DNA from 4 places in the Marinactinospora rubrisoli genome. Region 4 is predicted to be linked to each of the others. Evidence: riboswitches for the same ligand, from Rfam matches in the RefSeq annotation. Region 4 holds a riboswitch; each other region holds the start of a gene.
The links. A riboswitch is a leader RNA that binds a small molecule or an ion and turns the genes downstream of it on or off. The one in region 4 is predicted to bind S-adenosylmethionine.
Positions count from the first base shown of each region.

Region 1: it holds a riboswitch for S-adenosylmethionine, as region 4 does, so the genes downstream of both, thrC (threonine synthase) here and ACFQRF_RS21545 (aminotransferase class V-fold PLP-dependent enzyme) in region 4, are expected to answer to the same signal.
Region 2: it holds a riboswitch for S-adenosylmethionine, as region 4 does, so the genes downstream of both, ACFQRF_RS20880 (CMD domain-containing protein) here and ACFQRF_RS21545 (aminotransferase class V-fold PLP-dependent enzyme) in region 4, are expected to answer to the same signal.
Region 3: it holds a riboswitch for S-adenosylmethionine, as region 4 does, so the genes downstream of both, ACFQRF_RS22100 (ABC transporter substrate-binding protein) here and ACFQRF_RS21545 (aminotransferase class V-fold PLP-dependent enzyme) in region 4, are expected to answer to the same signal.

Region 1 is NZ_JBHTBH010000001.1:365,926-371,305, forward strand. It holds gene otsB (trehalose-phosphatase) at 1-156, shown strand, start outside; gene ACFQRF_RS01730 (alpha,alpha-trehalose-phosphate synthase (UDP-forming)) at 256-1,695, opposite strand; SAM riboswitch class I at 1,971-2,110, shown strand; gene thrC (threonine synthase) at 2,123-3,388, shown strand; gene ACFQRF_RS01740 (MoaD/ThiS family protein) at 3,439-3,717, shown strand; gene groL (chaperonin GroEL) at 4,024-5,380, shown strand, end outside.
Region 2 is NZ_JBHTBH010000010.1:206,313-211,692, forward strand. It holds gene ACFQRF_RS20870 (sialidase family protein) at 1-1,011, shown strand, start outside; gene ACFQRF_RS20875 (SDR family NAD(P)-dependent oxidoreductase) at 1,008-1,745, shown strand; SAM riboswitch class IV at 2,085-2,192, shown strand; gene ACFQRF_RS20880 (CMD domain-containing protein) at 2,285-3,475, shown strand; gene ACFQRF_RS20885 (ABC transporter substrate-binding protein) at 3,568-4,641, shown strand; gene ACFQRF_RS20890 (FecCD family ABC transporter permease) at 4,647-5,380, shown strand, end outside.
Region 3 is NZ_JBHTBH010000012.1:16,879-22,258, reverse strand. It holds gene ACFQRF_RS22115 (OmpA family protein) at 1-1,523, opposite strand, end outside; gene ACFQRF_RS22110 (L,D-transpeptidase family protein) at 1,820-2,632, shown strand; gene ACFQRF_RS22105 (endonuclease/exonuclease/phosphatase family protein) at 2,807-3,793, opposite strand; SAM riboswitch class IV at 4,025-4,147, shown strand; gene ACFQRF_RS22100 (ABC transporter substrate-binding protein) at 4,263-5,363, shown strand; gene ACFQRF_RS22095 (ABC transporter ATP-binding protein) at 5,360-5,380, shown strand, end outside.
Region 4 is NZ_JBHTBH010000011.1:111,680-117,059, forward strand. It holds gene ACFQRF_RS21530 (hypothetical protein) at 1-605, opposite strand, end outside; gene ACFQRF_RS21535 (DinB family protein) at 845-1,393, opposite strand; gene ACFQRF_RS21540 (SAM-dependent methyltransferase) at 1,468-2,250, opposite strand; gene ACFQRF_RS21545 (aminotransferase class V-fold PLP-dependent enzyme) at 2,451-3,812, opposite strand; SAM riboswitch class IV at 3,874-4,000, opposite strand; gene ACFQRF_RS21550 (CaiB/BaiF CoA transferase family protein) at 4,256-5,380, shown strand, end outside.

The sequences.
Region 1 (5,380 bases), on a different contig from region 4:
GTGCGCGACCTCCGCGGCCGTGGTGTCGCGGGGCTCACCGTGTGCAGCGGCTCGGACGAGGTGCCGGAGCTCGCCGGGCGCGCCGACCTCGTCGTCGACGGTCCGGCCGGTGTGGTCGGCCTGCTCGCCGGACTCGCCGCCGCCCTGGAGGGCTGACCCGGCCCGCGCCCTCGCGCCACCGCACCGCCGTGACGGTGCCGCGACGCGAGGGCCGTGGCGGGACGGGTGATGCCCCTGGAGAACGAGGGACGCCGCTCAGCCGAGCGCGCGGAGCTGGTCGGTGAACCAGCGCTGCGGCGGCAGGGCGGCCGCCCGCTCCGCCAGCCGCTCGCAGCGTGCGCGGCGTTCCCCGGCCGGCAGGGACAGCGCGGTGTGCAGCGTCTCGGCCGTCTCGGAGACGTCGTAGGGGTTGACCAGCAGCGCGTCCTCGCCCAGGTCGTCCGCCGCGCCGGCCTCGGTGGACAGCACGAGGGCGCAGCCCTCCTCGGAGAGCACCGGCCCCTCCTTGGCCACCAGGTTCATGCCGTCGCGGATCGGATTGACGAGCAGCACGTCGGCGAGCTGGAACGACGCCAGCGACCGTGGGTAGTCGTCGTTGACCTCCAGGATCAGCGGGGTCCAGTCCGGCGTGCCGAACTCCTCGTTGATCTCCTTGGCGATCCGCTGCACGGACTCGGTGTACTCGCGGTACTCGGGCACGTCGCCGCGGCTCGGATAGGCGAACGCCAGGTGGGTCACCCGGCCGCGCCACTCCGGGCGGCGGGCCAGCAGCTCGCGGTAGGCGGCCAGGCCGCGCACGATGTTCTTGGACAGCTCGGTGCGGTCGACCCGCACGATCAGCCGGCGGTCGCCGACCAGCTCGCGCAGTGCCGCGCGGCGCTCGGCCACGTCGTCCGCGGCGGCCCGCGCGCGCAGCCCCTCGGCGTCCGCGCCCAGGGCGTGCACGCCGACCCGGACGATCCGGCCGCCGAAGTCGACCGTGCGGGTGGCCCAGTTCACCTCGGCGCGCAGGAACGTCTCACAGCAGCGCAGGAACGCGTCCGCCCAGCGGAGACTGAGGAACCCGACGTGGTCGGCGCCGAGCATGCCCTCCAGCAGTTCTCGCGCGATGTCACGGGGCAGCATCCGGAAGTACTCCGGCGGCGCCCACGGGGTGTGGGAGAAGTGCGCGATGCGCAGGTCCGGCCGCCGGCCGCGGATCATGCGCGGCACGAGCGCGAGGTGGTAGTCCTGCACGGCCACCCGGGCGCCCTCGGCGGCGCCGGTGACCAGTGCCTCGGCGAACGCGCCGTTGTACTCCCGGTAGTCGTCCCACCGGGCACGGAAGTCCGCGTCGAAGTGCGGCTTGTTCGGGGTGTCGTAGAGCATGTGGTGGACGAACCACAGGGTGGAGTTGGCCACCGACGTGTAGGCGTTGGCGAAGGTCCGCGGCGGGATGTCGAGCATGCGCACCCGCGCGCCGCCGAGGTCGAAACCGGCCTGGTCGAGCCGGCCGCCCGGCGCGGTGCCGGCCGCCTTGCGGTCGGCGTCGGAGAGTGCCGCGCACACCCACAGCGTGTCGATCTCCCCTGCGACGGAACTCAGCCCGGAGACCAGCCCGCCTCCGCCGCGCCGGAAGGCGAGGGAGCCGTCATCGGCGACGGAGAAGGACACCGGGCCTCTGTTGGAAGCGACGAGGATCTGCGCCTTGTCCACCTGATCGTCCACCTCTCCACCGGGTTGTCAGGAACCCCTACTTAACTACACGGCCACCCGCCGATCACAGGCGGGTCACCGGGTCCGGACGCGCAGTGTCACCGTGCCGCGTGCTGGGTTACTGACCCTCTGTGCAGGCCGCAAACCCGCCGCGCCGTGGGCGGGTCCGCGAGATCGGTCACCCCGGATGGCCGATCCGGCGACGCGTCGGTTACAGTGACGCACGGATCAGGTGGTCCGCCCGAGCGGACGCACCGTCCACCAGAACTTCATATTGCTCATCCAGAGGGGTGGAGGGACCGGCCCGGCGAAGCCCCGGCAACCATCCCGGTGAACGCTTCGCGTCTGGTGCGAGGCGGCCGGGACAGGTGCCAACTCCGGCCTGGGGTCAGAGCGGCTCCAGGAAAGATGAGGGGAGACGCCTCGCATGGCGGTAACCGCCACGGAAACCAGCACGCCCACCACCCCCTCCTTCGGCCCCGCCGCCGCCCTCTCCTGTCGCGAATGCGGCCGGCGGTACGACCTCGGCCCCCGCTTCGCCTGCGAGTTCTGCTTCGGCCCGCTCGAAGTCGCCTACGAGTTCGGGCCGGTCAGCCGCGAGTCCATCGAACGCGGCCCCAAGAACATCTGGCGGTACGCCGGGCTGCTGCCCGTGCCGGAGAACGTGCGCGACCTGCCGAACATGAACCCCGGACTCACCCCGCTGGTCCGCGCCGACCGGCTGGCCGCCGAACTGGGCCTGCGCTCGCTGCACGTCAAGGACGACTCCGGCAACCCCACCCACTCGTTCAAGGACCGCGTGGTCGCCATGGCGGTCGAGGCGGCCCGCAACTTCGGGTTCCGCACCCTCTCCTGCTCCTCCACCGGCAACCTGGCCGGTGCGGTCGGCGCGGCCGCCGCGCGCGCCGGGTTCGAGTCGTGCGTCTTCATCCCGGCCGGCCTGGAGGAGGCCAAGGTGCGCATGGCCGCCGTCTACGGCGGCAAGGTGGTGGCGATCGACGGCAACTACGACGACGTCAACCGGTTCTGCTCCGAGCTCATCGGCGACCCCGCCGGCGAGGACTGGGGCTTCGTCAACGTCAACCTGCGCCCGTACTACGGCGAGGGGTCCAAGACCCTCGCCTATGAGATCGCCGAGCAGCTGGGCTGGCGGCTGCCCGAGCAGATCATCGTCCCCATCGCCTCCGGCTCGCAGCTCACCAAGATCGACAAGGGCTTCCGTGAGCTGGTGCGGCTCGGCCTGGTCGAGGATCGGCCCTACCGGATCTTCGGCGCGCAGGCCACCGGCTGCGCGCCGGTCGCCCGCGCCTGGGAGCAGGGCCACGACGTCATCCAGCCGGTCAAGCCGGACACCATCGTCAAGTCGCTGGCGATCGGCAACCCGGCCGACGGCCCCTACGTCCTGGACATCTGCCGGCGTACCGGCGGTGCCGTGGCGCACGTCGACGACGCCGCGGTGGTCGACTCCATCGCGCTGCTCGCCCGCACGGAGGGCATCTTCGCCGAGACGGCCGGCGGCGTCACGACCGGCGTGCTGCGCAAGCTGCTCGCCGACGGGGTGCTCGACCCCGAGGCCGAGACCGTGGTGCTGAACACCGGAGACGGGCTCAAGACCCTCAACGTCGCCAGTGCCGGTGTCACGGCCACCATCCCGCCCTCCCTGGCCGCCTTCAAGGACGCCGGGCTCGCCTGAGCCCGGCCGCGCGCTCCCGTATTCCCACCACCGCAAGGAGTTCCACAGTCATGAGCGTCAGCGTGCGCGTCCCGACCATCCTGCGCAGCTACACCTCGGACGCGGCGGAGGTCTCCGCCGAGGGCAGCACCCTCAGCGAGGTGCTCGCCGACCTGGAGGCCAACCACCCCGGCATCCGGGCCCGGATCCTCGACGACGACGGGCGGATCCGCCGCTTCGTCAACGTCTACGTCGGCGACGAGGACGTCCGGTTCGCCCAGGGCCTGGACACCGCCGTCCCCAGCGGCGGGCAGGTGTCGATCATCCCGGCGGTCGCCGGCGGCTCTTGATCGATCCGCCCGCCACAGTGCCTTTCCGGCCCGCGCCCGCACCCGGCGGTCGCGGGCCGGACGTTTTCCCGGGGCTGACCTGCGGGTAACCGCATGGCGAAATCCGGCCAGGGCGTTTGCACTCGCCTGTGGAGAGTGCTAGAAAAGGGATCGTTAGCACTCCCCCATGGTGAGTGCTAACCCAGGTTCGAGGCGATGAGGCCGCGGTCCTCCGGCAGACGGGTTGCCGGGAGCGCCATGGTCGTCCGTCGCGGGCGTCGGCTCGTACCTTCGCGTATCAGCCCGGTCTCGGGAGGACAGAACTCTATGGCAGCCAAACTGATCGCGTTCGACGAGGAGGCCCGGCGCGGCCTCGAACGCGGCATGAACCAGCTTGCGGACGCCGTCAAGGTGACGCTCGGCCCCAAGGGCCGCAACGTCGTCCTTGAGAAGAAGTGGGGCGCGCCCACCATCACCAACGACGGTGTCTCGATCGCCAAGGAGATCGAGCTCGAAGACCCGTGGGAGAAGATCGGGGCCGAGCTCGTCAAGGAGGTCGCCAAGAAGACCGACGACGTCGCGGGTGACGGCACCACCACCGCCACCGTCCTGGCCCAGGCGCTGGTGCGCGAGGGTCTGCGCAACGTCGCCGCCGGCGCCAACCCGGTCGGGCTGAAGAAGGGCATCGAGGCCGCGGTCGCCCGCATCAGCGAGGAGCTGGCCAACCTCTCCAAGGACATCGAGACCAAGGAGCAGATCGCCTCCACGGCCTCCATCTCCGCCGGCGACACCCAGATCGGCGAGATCATCGCCGAGGCCATGGACAAGGTCGGCAAGGAAGGCGTCATCACCGTCGAGGAGGGGCAGACCTTCGGGCTGGAGCTGGAGCTCGCCGAGGGTATGCGCTTCGACAAGGGCTACATCTCGCCGTACTTCGCCACCGACCTGGAGCGCATGGAGACGGTCCTGGAGGACCCGTACATCCTGATCGCGAACCAGAAGATCTCCAACAACAACGAGTTCCTGCCGATCGTTGAGAAGGTCCTGCAGGCCGGCCGTCCGCTCGTCGTCATCGCCGAGGACGTCGAGGGCGGCGCGCTGCAGACCCTGGTGGTCAACAAGATCCGCGGTGCCTTCAAGTCCGTCGCCGTCAAGGCCCCGGGCTTCGGTGACCGCCGCAAGGCCCAGCTCGGCGACATCGCCGTGCTGACCGGCGGCCAGGTCATCACCGAGGAGGTCGGCCTCAAGCTGGAGAACACCGAGCTTGAGCTGCTCGGCCGCGCCCGCAAGGTCGTCGTCACCAAGGACGAGACCACCATCGTGGACGGCGTGGGCGACGCCACCGCGATCGCCGGCCGGGTCAACGAGATCCGTGCCGAGATCGAGCGCACCGACTCCGACTACGACCGCGAGAAGCTGCAGGAGCGCCTGGCCCGCCTGGCCGGCGGTGTGGCGGTCATCAAGGCCGGCGCCGCCACCGAGGTGGAGCTCAAGGAGCGCAAGCACCGCATCGAGGACGCCGTCCGCAACGCCAAGGCCGCCGTCGAGGAGGGCATCCTGCCCGGTGGTGGCGTGGCGCTGCTGCAGGCCAGCGTCCCGGCCTTCGAGAAGCTGGAGCTGGAGGGCGACGAGGCCATCGGCGCCGACATCGTCCGCCGCGCCGTCGAGGAGCCGCTGAAGCAGA
Region 2 (5,380 bases), on a different contig from region 4:
GCGCTGTCCGGCGACCGCACCCGCTCCGAACAGAATCCGGTGCTGTTCGCGGCCCCCACCGGCGAACTGTGGCTGCTGTGGACCGCCCAGCGCGCCGGTGACCAGGACACCTCCGAGGTGCGCCGCCGGATCTCCGCCGACGGCGGCCGCACCTGGGGGCCGCCCGCCACCCTCTTCCCGGCCCGCCCGACCGGCGGAGTCTTCGTGCGCCAGCCCGTCACGGTGCTCGGCTCCGGGCGCTGGCTGCTTCCCATCTTCCACTGCGTGTCCGTGCCCGGAAGCAAATGGGTCGGCGACCGCGACACCAGCGCGGTGCTCCTCTCCGACGACCAGGGCCGCACCTGGCACGAGCGGGAGGTACCGGACAGCACCGGATGCGTGCACATGAACGTCCAGGCCCTGGCCGACGGCACCCTGCTCGCGCTGTTCCGCAGCCGGTGGGCGGATTCCGTGCACGTCGCACGCTCCACCGACGACGGCGAGACCTGGAGCGCCCCGGTGCCCACCGTGCTGCCGAACAACAACTCCTCGATCCAGTTCGTCCGGCTGCGCGACGACCGCCTGGCGCTGGTGTACAACCACAGCAGCGCCGCCGACGCCACCGAGCGGCGGCTCTCGCTGTACGACGAGATCGACGACGACGGCCTGGCGCCGGTCACCCCCGCCGCCGCGCCGTCCCCGGCCGCCCCGGCCGTCCTGGCCGGCGCGGACCGCCCGGCGGGCGCGGAGCGGACCGCGTTCTGGGGCGCCCCACGGGCGCCCATGACCCTGGCGGTCTCCGCCGACGGCGGCGCCACGTGGCCGCTCCGGCACGACCTGGAGGTCGGCGACGGCTACTGCCTGACCAACAACTCGCGGGACGGGCTGAACCGGGAGTTCTCCTACCCGACCATCCGGCAGAGCCCCGACGGCGGCCTGGACATCGCCTTCACCTACTACCGGCAGGCGATCAAGCACGTCCGGCTGAGCCCGGAGTGGCTGGCCGCCCGCACCGCGGAGGCCGGCGCGTGACGGCAGGGGAGAGCTGCACGCACCGGGGCGGCGAAAGCGCGGCCGCCCGGGAGACCGCCCCGCACGCCGTCGTCACCGGCGCGAGCTCGGGCATCGGCCGCGCCGTCACCGAGCGGCTGCTCGGCGCCGGCTGGCGGGTGACCGCCCTGAGCCGCCGCCCGGTCGAACCGGCCGGGACGGCACTGCACTGGGTCGAGGCCGACCTCGCCGACCTGGACGCCATCCCCGCCGCCGTCGCCGGGGTCACCCGGGCCGACGCGGTGGTGCACGCCGCCGGCCTGCAGCGTTCGGCCCGCCTCGGCGCCCTGTCGACGGCGGACGGCACGGCCATGTGGCGGGTGCACGTCGCGGCCACCGAGGTGCTCGTCGGCACGCTGATCGACCGCGTTCCGGACGGCGGCCGCGTCGTCCTGGTCGGCAGCCGCACCATGACCGGCGTCCCGGGCAAGAGCCAGTACGCCGCCACGAAGGCGGCTCTCGCGGCCCTGGCCCGCTCCTGGGCCGCTGAACTGGTCACCCGCCGCGTCACCGTCAACGTCGTCGCCCCCGGCCCCACCGACACCCCGATGCTCCAGGACCCGGCCCGTGCCACCACCCCGCCCCGAGTGCCACCGATGGGCCGCCTCATCGACCCGGCGGAGGTCGCGGGCACGGTTGCCTTCCTCCTCGGCCCGGACGCGCGCAGCATCACCGGCCAGACACTGGTGGTGTGCGCGGGGGCGTCGCTGGGCTGAGGGCGCTGCGGTTCGGGGCAGGGACGGACGATCAGGCGGTGCGGCGGTGTCGCTCTCCCGCGCCGTCACCGCCGTCGCGCGGTGCGGACGTTAGGCTGATCGCTTCCAGCAGGGGGCGGACCGCTGCCGTTGAACGTGGCGACGAGCCGCCGGGCCTGCCCGAAGTGCTCGCTCGCGGTGACCGGTGTTCCGTTGCCTCCTAGACTCCCTGCCGCGATGCCCCGGCCGAACCCCATCGGGGTCGGGCATGCCCCAGATACTATTCCTACCGAATTTGTCGCCATCGTCACGCTTGTGACATCTTGTTCCCGCATGGGGTGATCGCCTACCTTCGCACCAGGTCAAGAGCGCCAGCGCGAAGATCCGGCTTGCTGGACGGCAACCTTCTGCACAGCGGGGTGCCCCCGGAGTGATGACCTGGCTGCGGAGACGCGGCAAGCGTGCACGGTCGCGGGACGAGAGGTCCGGCGGCCCCGTCCCCGACGGACGCTTGTGCCGGCCCGCGGCCGTACCGGCAGGACGAGACGAAGGCGGGAACAGTGAGCAGCGGGGCGCGGAGTGCGGGGGAGCCGGCGGGGGCCGATGTCGTCGCGGAGCTGGCGGGGGTCGGGAGCGAACTCGCGGCGGCGCGGCGAGTGAAGCCGGAGTTCGTGGCGGAGACGCAGCGCGCCTACGACGCGCTCTTCGCCGCCGACGGGCCGCTGGCGCCGGCGGTGCGGCGCGGGCTGGCCGCGCTGGTCGCGCGGTGGCACGGAGCCGACGACGTCGTCGCCCACCACACCGCCCGCGGAGCCGACGCGGCACTGTACGCCGACGAGCTCCCCGCCGATCCCGCGCTGCGGGCGGCGGCCGAGCACCTGGATCTCATCACCGTCTCACCGGCGCTGGCCCGGCGGGAGGACGTCGACCGGCTGGCCGCCGCCGGCTGGGGCCCCGACGCCGTGGTCGCGATCTCCCAGGTCGCCGCTTACACCGCTTTCCAGGTCCGCCTCGTCGAAGGACTGCGGCTGCTGCAGGGCGCGCCCACCGCCCACGGTGTGGCTCCGGCGCGCACCACCCGCGGGCGCGGGCGGACCAAAAGTCTCGCCGAAATCGCGTCCAACGGCGCGAAGCGGCCCACCGCCTACACCCAGGAACTACTCGCCTGGACCGCCTGGGTCCCGCCGGTGGCGGCCGACGACCTGACGGACGAGCAACGGGAGGCGTTCGCCGGGAAGACCAACGACGGCTACTTCCGGCTGCTCTCCCGCCTGCCGAAACTGCTGCGGGCCCGCACCGCCGTCGACAAGGCGGTGTTCTACACCCGCGAGGGGCTGCCCCGCGCCGAACGCGAGCTCGCGGCCACCGTCACCAGCAAGGTGAACGACTGCGTCTACTGCGCCTCCGTGCACTCCCGCAAGGCGTCGCAGCTGTCCCACCGGACCGACGACGTGCAGCGGGTCCTCGACGCCGTCCTCGACCGCGACCCTGACTGGCGCGCCACCGATCTCGCCCCGCTCGCCGCCGGCCAGGACGCGCGGTGGAGCGCCGTCGCCGCGTTCGCCGCGGCGCTGTCCACCACACCGGCCTCGGCCACCCCGGACCACATCGCGGAACTGCGCGGCCACGGGCTCACCGACGTCGAGCTCGTCGACCTTGTCGGCTCCGTCGCCTTCTTCTCGTGGGCCAACCGGCTCATGCTCACCCTCGGCGAACCGTTCTGGCCCGGGACCGAGCCGGCCGCCGCCTGACCCCGGCGGCCGTGCGCCCGCGCCTGGCGGGGCCGGCCACGGCCGGCCCCGCCCGTTGCCCCCTCCTCCTCCGAACACGCAAGGACGTCCCCATGCCCCCGACCACGTCGCGCGCCCGCGTGGCCGCCGCGGCGAGCCTCGCCGCCCTCACCCTCCTCACCGCCTGCGGCGAGGTCGTCCCCGAGGACGGGACCGCCGCGTCGTCCGGCCCCGTCACCGTGGTCGACGACATGGACCGCGAGGTGACCATCGACGGCCCCGTCGAGCGGGCCGTCGTGCTGAACAGCTACGCCAACGAGTTCGTCCGCGCCATCGGAGCCGGGGACGCCGTGGTCGGCGTCGACCGGATGTCGGCCGACCGCCTGCCCTACCTGGACATCTCCGAGGACGAGATCGTCAGCGAGGACCTGTCCGAGATCAACTACGAGGCCGTGGCCGAGCTCGACCCGGACGTCCTCATCCTGCCGCGCAACGGCGCCTGGCAGGAGGCGGCCGGCCAGCTGGAGTCCTTCGGCATCCCCGTGGTCGTCGCCACGGCCTGGGACTTCGACGTCTTCCACGACACCGTGACGCTCCTCGGCGAGATCTTCGGCGAGGCCGAGGGCGCCGAGCAGGTCGCCGGGTTCTACGACGAGATCTTCGCCCTCGTCTCCGAGCGCGTCGAGGGCACCGAGCCGGTCGGCGTCTACTGGGAGACCGAGCAGCCCTACCTCACCGCCCTGCCCGGCTCCGGGTTCGACCAGATCATCACCGCCGCCGGTGGCCGCAACGTCTTCGGCGACGTCGAGGCCGGCGGCGACGAGCAGTCCGAGACCACCGTCGACCCCGCCGCGGTCGTCGAGCGCGACCCCGGGCTCATCGTGCACGAGTTCGGCCCCGCCGCCGAGCCCACCGGCCAGGACCGGTTCGACGACATCCGCGATGACCTGCGCGGCCGGCCCGGCTGGGACGCCATCAGCGCCCAGCGGGACGGCGAGATCTATGTCAGCAACGGCTGGGCCACCAGCGGGCTGTCCAAGGCCCTCGGCGCGCTCTACCTCGCCACCTGGCTGCACCCCGAGCAGTTCGAGGACGTGGACCCCGACGACTACCTGCGGCGGTGGGTCGAGGACTTCCAGCGCACCGAGTTCGCCGGCGCGGACGCCTACATCCAGAAGGTGGCGTGAGGCCGATGTCGCTCGCCACCGGAAGTCCCCCCGAAAGCGCCCCCGCCGCCGCCCGCCCCGCCGCGCGCAGGCCCGGATCGATGCGCGGCCTCACCCTCGTCGCCGGGGCCGCGGTCTCACTGCTGGCCATCGGCTGGTGCGTGACCGTCGGCACCTCCGGAGCGACCCTGGCCGACGTCTGGCACGCCGTCCGGCTCTCCGTGTTCGGCGGCGTGCTCACCACGGAGTTCGAGCAGACCTTCACCATCATCACCGGCCTGCGGCTGCCACGGGCGCTGCTGGCCTTCGCCGCCGGCGCCGCGCTGTCGCTGGCCGGGGTCGTCATGCAGGGCCTGCTGCGCAACCCGCTGGTCAGCCCGTTCACGCTCGGCGTGTCCCCAGCGGCGGCCTTCGGCGCGTCCCTCGCCATCCTCGCCACCGGCGGAGCGGCCGGCTCGGCGTCGTGGCTGGTGGTGGGCAGCGCCCTCGCCACCGCGCTCGCGGTGTCGGCCCTCGTGCTCGGACTCGCCTCCGCCAGGTCGATGTCCACCGCCACCCTGCTGCTGCTCGGCATCGCGCTGACCCAGTTGTTCGAGGCCATGACCTCGGCCCTGCAGTTCGTGGCGAACGAGAACACCCTGCAGGCGATCGTGCGGTGGACGTTCGGGTCGGTCAACGACGCCACCTGGCGTGAGGTGCAGATCGTCGGGCTGGTCGCGCTCCTGCTGCTGCCGGTGCTGCTGTGGTTCGCCAAGGACCT
Region 3 (5,380 bases), on a different contig from region 4:
GGGGCGGGGAACACCGCGACCAGTTCGTAGGTGTTGCCGGGCTGCAGCTCGTGCACCTCCTCGGCGAAACCGTCGGTCCGGCCCTCCCCGAAGTTCATCTGGGCCACGTAACGGACCAGGCCGGTCTCGGGGTCGAGCAGCTGGAAACCGCCAAGGGTTCCCATGCTGAACCGCTCGGGCTGGCCGGGCTGCAGGGCCGCCGTGCCGCCCATGTCGGGGCTGACCGGAGCGTCCGTGGTGTTGGTGAGGGTCACGGTGCCGATGACGTAGGCGCCGTCGCGGCGGAGCGGGTACACGTCCAGCCGGACGCCGTCGCGGTCGACGCTGGCGGCGACGTCACCGGGGTCGTCGGTGTAGGGCGCCGGCCAGTTGACGTTGCGCACGGCGACGCCCAGGCCGTCGTCGTCCGCCTCCTCCTGCTCGGCCGGGTCGGTGTTCTGGTCCACCGCGTAGGCGAACTCCACGCGGCGGTTGCGGGCGCGCGCCTCGTCGTCGTCGGCTCCGCCCTCTCGGGCGATCGGCTCCGTGCTGCCGCGTCCCTCGACCGCGTAGTCGAAGTCGGTGCCGATCTCCTCCACGAGCAGGTTGCGGACCGTCTCGGCGCGGCGCAGCGACAGCGCCTCGTTGTAGGCGTCGGTGCCGCGGCCGTCGGTGTGGCCGATGACGGTGATCTCGGGGTCGTCGGGGTCGACGTTGGCGGCCAGGGAGGCGGCGGCCTGGCGGACGACCTCCTCGGCCTCCTCGGTGAGGTCGGACCGGTCGAACTCGAACATCACGTCGGAGTGCAGCGCGATGATCTCGCGGTTGCCGTCGCGGGTGGTGGAGGCGATCTCGGAGTCGACGTAGCTCTCCACCCACCCCTCGTCGGCCACGGCGTCGTCGTCGGGGCGGCGGTTCTCGAAGGTGAGGTTCTCGCCGGCGGGCGGCGGGTCGTCCGGGGAGAGGTGGTCGGCGCCGTTGGGGTTCTCGGGGTCGGGCCGCTCCTGCTCGACGTCCTGAATTGGGATGCCGGTCATGGCGCCCAGGCCGCTGCCGACGAAGGTGACCTGCCGGATCTCGTCGGGGATGCGCGGGAAGTACCGCCGGTACTCGTTGGTGACGCCGTCGTGCACCGGGTACAGGCCGTTGGAGTCGGGGCTCACCGACCCGTACTTCAGGCCGTCCTCGTCGATGTACTGCCGGAACACCCGGCCGGTCACGGGGTCGACCAGCGTGTGCGCCATGCTGAGGTTGCGGTTGCTGCCGGTGAACCCGTCGGGGTAGCCGACCTCGTAGTACATGACCGTGTAGTCGGGGGTACGCTCCAGCCCGGTGATGGAGAAGCGCATCGTGGCGTCCTGCCCGGTGTCCTGGAAGATGCGGCCCTCCTTGGTGTAGGGGAACTCCTCCCGGATGTCAGGAGGGCCGGACTCCGACCCGAACCCTCCGGCCCAGGACGTGAAGTCATCGACGATGGTGCAGCCGCTGAGCAGGAGGCTGCCCGAGGTGAGCAACGCGATCACGGTGAGGGGCGTCCGCGCCATGCGGGGGAACTCCGATCACGAAGGAGACATGACGGGGACATACTCCCGCGCCCGCGACGGTGTTGGCGAAACGGAACGATTTGGGCCGCCCGGGCCACGCGCGGGGGAGCCGGGGAACGTCCGGAGGCGCGACCGCGTCGGTGGCGCCGTGACGGGAGGGGGTCGTGGGGCGAGCGTGCCACCGGAGGGACCGGGCCGGAGACGTAAATTTTGGACAATTGAACCGCTGACTTGGTGAAAGGCCATTATTTTCGATGTAATTCCTAGAGCACATGAAGCCTGGGTAAGGTCGAAAAATGGCTATACGTTCATCTCGGCGTGCCGACAGGTACGCGACACGAGCGGGCGTCATCACCCTCTCCACGATCCTCGCCGTCGGCTACGGTGCCGCCGTCGGGGACGCCGGGCTCCCCGGAGCCGCGACCGCCAACGCCGGCGTGCCCTCCGTGGCACCCGGCCACGCCGGTCTGGTCACTGAATCCGCCGAATCTCCCGAATCCTCGGAAGCGTCCGGTGCCGAGCTGCGGCTCGGCGACTCCGGTCGCGAGGTCCGCGAGGTCCAGGAACGCCTCATCGAACTCGGGTACTGGCTGGACTCCGCCGACGGCGAGTTCGGCGGGCTCACCCAGCACGCCGTCGTCGCGCTGCAGAAGGCGGCCGGTATCGGGCGCGACGGGATCGTCGGTCCCGAGACCCGCGCGGCCCTGGACGAGGGGGTGCGCCCGAGCGCGCAGAGCTCCTCGGGCCGGGTGGTCGAGATCGACCTGGAACGCCAGCTCCTGCTCGTCGTCTCCGACGGCGAGGTCCAGCGGACGTTCACCACCTCCACGGGCTCGGGCGAGACCTACGAGTCCGAGGGCGAGGAGCACATCGCGGTCACGCCCAAGGGCGAGTTCACCGTGTTCCGTGGTGTGGACGGGTGGGACAAGGCCCCGCTGGGCGAGCTGTACCGCCCGAAGTACTTCAACGGCGGCATCGCGGTGCACGGCTTCGCCTCCGTTCCCGCCCAGCCCGCCTCCCACGGCTGCGCCCGGGTCAGCATCAAGGCGATGGACTGGCTCTGGGAGAGCGGCTACCTGGACAACGGCAGCGTCGTCCTCGTCCGATGATCCCCCGCGGGACCACCCGTTCTCCGGCTCGGGGGACGGGCCGGGTGGTCCCGCTCCAATGGCGTGGGATTCTCGGCGCGCGGCCCGGCCGGGGCGGTGCCGGTCCAGGAAGCCGCGGATCACGGCGAGCCACTCCCGCGGCGCCTCCGGCGTGAAGGTCAAGGCGGCGTCCGGTCAGCCCTGGGCGAACAGCTCCATCTCGACGAGCAGTGCCCGGTGGTCGCTGCCGGGCAGGTCGACGAATTCGCCGCTGGCCGGCCGGAACGGGCCGCGGATGAGGATGTGGTCGATCTGGGCGCCGGCCAGGGGCGTGCCGGCCGGCCAGGACGGGGTGTGGCCGAGGCCGATCGTGGTCGTGGCGTCGCGCAGGCCGGTGTCCAGGATGTCGCGGAACGCGGCGTGGTCCCGGGTGGCGTTGAAGTCGCCGGCCATGATCGCCGGGCCGTCCAGGGCGGTGGCCGCCGAGTGCAGGGCGGCCAGTTCGCGGCGCCAGGAGTCGACCATGCCGGGGATCGGGGGGAGCGGGTGGGCCAGCTGGAGCGCCACCGGGACGCCCTCGATCACGGTCTCCGCCGTGGGCATGGCCAGTGTTGCGGGGACCTCGCCGGCCGGGCGGAGGGGGTGGCGGCTCAGGATCGCGGACCCTTCCGCGCCGGGCACGGCCGTGACGATGCGGTGCGGGTAGCGCGCCGTCATCTCCTCCGTGGACAGCAGCCGTCCGCACGCCGGATCGCACTCCTGCACGAAGACGAGGTCGGGGTGTTCCCGCCGCAGCGTCCCGGCGAGCGCGTCGGTCGCCGCTCCGAGCTTGAGGTTGGCGGTGAGCACGCGCACCGTTGCCACGGGTGCCGCCGTGGGCGGCGGTGCCGCGCGGTCGTAGGAGGGCAGCACCGCGCCGAGGCCGAAGAGGACGGCCACCGCCCAGGCCAGCCCGGCGCGCCAGCTCGCCAGCAGGGCGAGCGCCAGCGCGGCCGCCGCCGGGACGAGCAGGTAGGGCAGGAAGGCGAGCAGCTGCGGCAGCGGGGTCACGCCGTCCACCCCGGCCAGCCGGCACCCGAGCACCGCCGTGGGGGCGGCCAGCGCGAGCCCGGCGAGGCACCGGGCTGCGGTCCGGCGCGGCCGGGACGCGGCCGGGCCGGGCTCGGTGCGGGAGGTGGCCATGGGACTGCGCCTCTCGATGGGGATCGGGGCGCCGGGGCCGGCGCCCGCGCCGATTCGATCGTAGGGGTCGCCGGTGGCCGGATGCGGTGGCGTGCGGGCGCCCGTGGTGGATCGGACATCAGGGCACTCGGGTGACGCACGGGAGTCCGGGGGCTTCCGGCCGGTTAAGCGACAGAGAGGTCACATGGGACAAACGACCAGATAAGTGGAGAACCGTGTTATCTTGCCTGATGTCACGAGTTCCAGTGCCAAGCCCCGGCTGGCTGGACGGCAACCCTCCTGACGCGGTGGGGTGCTCCGGGTGAAGACACGGCCGTCGTCGGTGCTCCACGGCGTCGACGGCAAGCGCGGACCCGTCCGACCCGGACCTCCCCGGCCGCGGCGGGCGCCCTCACCCCCTCCGGGGCAGGACCGGACGCTTGCCGTCGCATCCCCGGCTCGCGACGGCCCCGCCTGAAGGGAAAGCCCGATGAAACCGGCCGCTCAGCCCCGAGCCCTGCTCGCCGCCGGCGCCGCCTCGGCGGCCCTCGCCCTCCTCACCACCACCGCGTGCGGCGGCGTCGACACCGGCGGATCCGGGTCCGGCGAACAGGAGATCACCGTCACCGCGTTCGCCGGAGCGTGGGGCGACCTGTTCCAGGAGTCCTTCGTCGAGCCGTTCGAGCGGGAAACCGGCATCACCGTCAACGTCGTCACCGGCGCCGACGCCGACTGGCTGACCCGGCTGCGGGCCGCCGACGGCTCCAACGCCCCCTTCGACGTGGTGGCCCTCACCTCCGAGACCTTCCACCAGGCCGTCAGCAACGACGTGCTGCAGCCCCTGGACACCGGCCGCATCGAGAACTGGGACCAGCTCAACAGCGTGCTCGTCGACCAGTCCGCCGTCGACGGCGAGTTCTACGGCGCGCCGCTCACCACCGGCTCCAACGGGCTGCTCTACCGCACCGACGAGATCAGCGACCCGCCCAGAGACTGGAACGACATCTTCGACGAGGAGTACTGCGGTCACGTCGCGCTGCCCCCGCTCACCTACAACGCCGGACTGCAGTTCTTCTCCGCCCTGGTCGCCCAGGACGGCGGCGAGCTGTCCGACCCCGGCGACGTCGACCGCGCGTTCGAGAAGCTGGAACAACTCAAGGGCTGCGTCTCGGCCTACCCGGCCGACGCCGGCAGCGTCGCCACCGTCCTGCAGAACGGCGACGCCTGGATCGTGCCGTTCTGGGACGGCCGCGCGTTCGCCATGGAGGCCGAAGGCGAACCCATCGGCTTCAGCTACCCCGAGTCCGGCGCCGTGGGCGCACTGACCTCGTACTACATCCCCGCCGGCGCCCCCAACGCCGACGCCGCGTACGAGTTCCTCGACTACCTGACCAACGCCGAGTACCAGCGGGCGTTCGGCGAGGGCACGTTCTACGCCGCCGGCAACGACACGATCGACTACAGCCCCGAGTTCGACGCCAAGGTCGAACACGGCGACGACGTCTACCAGGACTTCACGTGGGTGGACTACGCCGCCGCGACCCCCAACCTCAACGAGTGGCAGCAGCGGTGGAACGAGATCTTCCGGTGACGACATCCCCCGAACCG
Region 4 (5,380 bases):
GCGGTGGGCTGGTCGCCGTCGTAGCCGACCGCGAACACCGCGTCGGAGGCGACGCCGGACACCGCCTGGTGCGCCGCCTCCGGAGCGGGGTAGTCGCGCCAGATCTCGCCGTCGAAGTAGGCGGCGCGGGCCCAGCCGTCGACCGGCTCGGAGAGGAGCCACACCGCGTCCTTCGCCACCGCCTCGATGTCGGTGGGGACCAGTGCCGGGTCGAGTTCCACGGCGCGCCACGAGGTGCCGTCGTAGTGGAGGGTGCTCGCGCCGTCGGCGGACTGACCGGCCGCCCAGACGTTGTCCGGAGCGGAGGCGTCCGCCACGGTCGGGCGGACGGTCCAGTCCGCCGGGAGCTCCTCGCGCACCCACTCGGCGCCGTCGCGGCGGTGGATCCAGGTCGGCCCCTCGTCGTCGGCGATGCCGAAGGCCCAGACGTTGCCGGCGTCGGCGGCGGCGACCGTGTCGAACGTCCCGCCGAGTTCCGGCGATCCCAGTGTCAGGCGCCCGGTGGTGTTCTCCGCCGTTTCCGGGCCCGCGGGCGCCGGGTCCGCGTGCGCCGAGCCCGTGAGGGCGGCCGTCGTCGCCAGCGCGACGGCCGTGGCCGCCGTCACGCGGACGGCCTGGCGGCCTCGGACGGCAGCGGTACGCCTGCGCCCACCAGAATTCGTCATACGGTCATACTCCGTTCGCTCGGAGATCACGAAAATCTGTTGGTAGGACGTGCCACCGCACGCGCAGGTTTGCCGGAAACCACGGGTTTTTCCGACGTATCACTGAATAATTAGCGGCGCAGACCGCCTGAACGGCGGCGTTGACACCGAACCGGCTGGTCGTCCGAGTGTGGGGATGGTCAGAGCGCGTCGGCCCCCCGGCCGGGACGACTGCGGTAGAGGTCCCGCATGAGCGCGATCTCCGCGCTGTGGTGGATGACCTCGCGGTTGATGTGCAGCGCCAGCGTGACGAACGGCAACTCCGACCACTCGGGCGGCTCGGCGGCGCCGACCGGCGCGTCCCAGTCCTCGGGGTCGAGGGCGCGGACTCCGGCGCACCAGGCCGTGTAGGCCCGCTCCAGCCGCCGCAGCGCCTCGTCGGCGCTGCCGGGCCAGGCGGCGTTCTCCCGCATCATCGTCCGGCCGCCGAAGTGGTGGTCCACCCGCATCTCCAGCACCTCGACCACGATGTGGCCGAGCCGCCAGCCGACCGTGGTGACGGGGGGCGGCACGGGCTCCGGCCACTCGCGGTCCGGGGCGAAAGTGCCGTCACTGAGCCGGCGCACCGACCAGCAGCCCTCCACCGGCTCCCAGAAGAACTCGTCGTCGCCCAGCCCGATGAGCCGCGGGCGCAGCGAGGTCTCCCAGTAGAACTCCAGCTGCCCGAGAATCTCGGCGGTCCAGTTCACCACATGTCCCCTCTGCCCGGCACCGGCGTCGATTATCCATCGCCGGGCGGGCGGAGCGCCCTCGCAACGGGCTCTCAGCCCCGCCGGCCGACTCCGGCCAGGACGCCGACGCCGACGGCGGTCACCTCCTCGTCCGGATACGGCCACCACGCCATGTCGGCCAGCCCGGGCTCCACCAGCGTGAACGGCTCGAAGAGCGCCGCGGCGCGCTCGCGGGCCCGCCGCCCGGCCGGGACGTCGGCCGGCGCCGTCGCCCCGTTCGCGGCCCGTTCCTCGGGCAGCGACCGCTGGGCGATGGCGATGCGGCTGCCCGGGCAGGACGCGGCGTGGAAGGCGCGCACCAGCGCCCCGGGATCCACCCCCGCCGACCGCACGGCGTCGGGCTCCACCATGAGCACGGCGACCGGATCGGCGAAGTCGACCAGCCCGCGCGCGGCCAGCACCGCGACGACCGCCTCCGGATTCTCCCCGAACGCCCGCACCACCGGCACCGCGTCCGCGGACGACGACGCCCGGCCGTGCAGGGACACCGTGGATTCGGTGGCGACGTACACGGCGCGGGCGCCGGAAAGGTGATGGCGGGCGACGTGGTGGATTCCGTCCGCGGCCGGAAGCCGCGACCCCACGTCCACGAATTGCGCGATCCGCAGATCCGCCGCGAAATGACTCACGGCCCGCCGGAGGAATCCGCGTTTCAGCTGTTCCAGCCGCGCGTTCCCGGGGGCCGCTTCCGCCACGGGCGGGCTCTCACGGCCGGATCGCCGCAGGAAGTCCGCGACCCTGATGACGCGCGGGGGCGGAACCTCAAGCGCGGGGAGATCGTGCTCGAAGTGCCGTGCCCGCTGATCGTCAGTCACGATCACGCTCCCCGACCGTCGCCTGATCAGGGCTCGGTGAACGGGTGAGAGCTCCGCGTCGGTGCCCTCGGAATCCCGCGACGTCCCGTGGCCCTTTCATTAGCGCCCGATGGTACCGCCTCCACCGTCATTTATCCCCCCGGTGCAATTCAACGGCGGGTAATGCGGATTTCGCGGGGACGGCGGTTTTCCGCCGGTCCTCAGGGACGCGGGCGCGGGTCCGGAACCGGGGCGATCCGGTCGTCCACCAGGTCGTAGTGCCACCTCGGCCCGCGCGCCGCCAGCTCCGCGACGGCGCCGACCAGCCGGTCGACGTGCTCCTCGGTGGTGCCCAGGCCGAGGCTGGCGCGCACCGCCTGGGTGTGCCCGGCCGGCAGGAGTCCGCGGGTGAGCAGGTGCGCGCAGAAGAGGCCGTCCCGCACGCCGATCCCGTACTCCGCCGACAGTGCCGCCGCGACCAGGTCGGCGGCGAGGCCGTCCACCACGAACGACACGATGCCGACGCGCGGGTGGTCGCGGTCCCAGAGGCCGAGGTCGTGCACGCCCGGGATCCGGGCCAGTCCGGCGCGCAGCCGGTCGAGCAGCGCCTGCTCCCGCTCGTGCAGCCGCTCCTGATCGGCGGCGCTGAGCGCGTCACAGGCCGCGGCGAGCGCGACGGCGCCCAGCACGTTGGGGCTGCCCGCCTCATGCCGGGCCGGCAGGTCGTTCCACCGCACGTCGTCCTCGGTGACGTTGGCGGTGGCGCCGCCGCCCGCGAGGTAGGGGGTCGCGGCGCGCAGCCAGTCGGTCCGCCCGGCGAGGACGCCCGAGCCGAACGGGGCGTACAGCTTGTGCCCGGAGAACGCGACGTAGTCGGCGCCGGTCGCGGCCAGGCTGAAGGCCCGGTGCGGAACGAGCTGCGCGGCGTCGACCACGATGCGCGCCCCGGCGGCGTGCGCCACCCCGGTCAGCTCCTCGACCGGCCAGATCTCGCCCGTGACGTTGGACGCCGCCGTGACGCACAGCAGCCGTGGCCCCTCCGGGGCGGAGCCGAGCGCCGCGCGGGCCGCCTCGACCGCGGCCCGTGGGCTGTCCGGCAGCGGCAGCCGGACCACCCGGCCGGCGCGGCTGCCCCGGTGCTGCCAGGGCAGCAGGCTCGCGTGGTGCTCCGAGGCGAAGACGACGACGGTGCAGCCGTCCGGCACCGAGCGGGCCAGCAGGTTGAGAGCGTCGGTGGTGCTGCGGACGAACACCACCGCGTCGCCCTGCCGCGCCCCGACGAACCCGGCCACCGAGCGGCGGGCCCGCTCGTAGGCGTCGGTGCTGACCTGGGAATGGAAGCCGGCGCCGCGGTGCACGCTCGCGTAGTAGGGCAGCGCCGCCTCCAGCGCCCGGTGCACGGCGGTGAGGCACGGCGCGCTGGCGGCGTAGTCGAAGTTGGCGTAGTCGACCCGCTCTCCGGTGACGAGCGGGACGCGGACGTCGGCCCCCAGGATGCCGACGGCGTCGCCGTCAGCAGCGGGGACGGCCGCGTCCGTGGACCGGGACGACTCGGCGATCGGGTTCTCGGCGACAGCGGTCATTCAGGGCACCTCCATGGGTCCGGGGACCCCGGGGTGCACGCGGCGGTGCTGGCACGGGAGGGGTCCGCGCTTGCCTGACACGGTTACGTACTCGGTCGTGTCTCGACCTGGTCCTCACCCGGGGCACCCCACCGCGGAAGGAGGGTTGCCGGCCAGCAAGCCGGGGCTTGACGCTGGCGCTCATGACCTGCCGGTGACTATAGCGCACGGTGTCCGGTTCGCGGCAAGCCGGGGGCGCGGGGGACACGGAGTGATTGACAACACCCCGCGCCCCCCGGTGATACTGGCGATGCCCGGCGCCGCCGGAGGCACCTCCGTGGCAGCCGCGCGGAGGAGGACCCGCGCACCCGTGGGAGGAGACCCGCCCTGGACGGCCACGACCGCTTCCGGCGCCGATCCGGCCTCCCCGGCGGACCGCTCCCCACGCCCACCGGCGCGGCGCGGTGAACCCCATCAGTGCGGCCGGGGCGCCGCTCGCGGGCGTGCGCGTCGCCGACCTGTCGCGTGTTCTCGCCGGCCCCTACGCCACGATGCTGCTCGCCGACCTCGGCGCCGAGGTCGTCAAGGTGGAGAGCCCGCGGCACGGCGACGACACCCGGTCCTGGGGACCCCCGTGGGCCGGCGGCGAGTCCGCCTACTATCTGGCGGTGAACCGTGGCAAGCGCAGCCTGGCCGTGGACCTGAAGGACCCCGACGGCCTGGCCGCCGTGCGGGAACTGTGCGCGCGTTCCGACATCGTGGTGCAGAACTTCCGCCCCGGCGTGGTGGACCGCCTCGGCCTGGACCATGCCGCGGTGCGGGAGCGCAACCCCGCGGTGGTGTACTGCTCCATCAGCGGGTTCGGGCCGGACCACCGTCCGCCGGACCGTCCCGGCTTCGACCTCATCGTGCAGGCGGAGAGCGGCCTCATGGCGGTCACCGGCGAGCCGGCGGGGCCGCCCGTGAAGGTGGGGGTGGCCATCACCGACGTGCTCACCGGCCTCAACGCGGCCGTGGCCGTGCTGGGAGCGCTGGTCCGCGCCCGCGCGACCGGCCGCGGCGAGCACGTGACCGTCTCCCTGATCGGCTCCGCGCTGTCCGGCCTGGTCAACGTCGCGCAGTCGGCCCTCGTCACCGGCGAGGAGCCGCGGCGGTACGGCAACACGCACGCCTCCATCGTCCCCTACCAGGCGTTCGGCACCGCCGACGCCGACATCGTCATCGCCGCCGGCAACGACGCGCTGTACCAGCGGCTGTGCGCGGCCCTGGACCGCCCCGACCTCGCCGCCGACCCGCGCTTCGCCGCCAACCCCGGCCGGGTGGCGCACCGCGCCGAACTGATCGGCGCGCTCTCCGCGACGCTGCGCGAACGCGGCGCCGCCGAGTGGCTGGACCGCCTGCGGCGGGCCGGCGTCCCCGCCGGCCGGGTGCGCGGCGTCCTCGACGCCGTCCGCGCCGCCGATGAGGCGGGCGACGACGTCACCCTGTCCCTCCCCCACCCCACGGCCGGGCCGCTCGACCTCGTGCGCGCCGGATTCCGGCCGGCCGCCGAGCCGCACGGCGGCACCGGCGAAGCCGCACCACCGCAC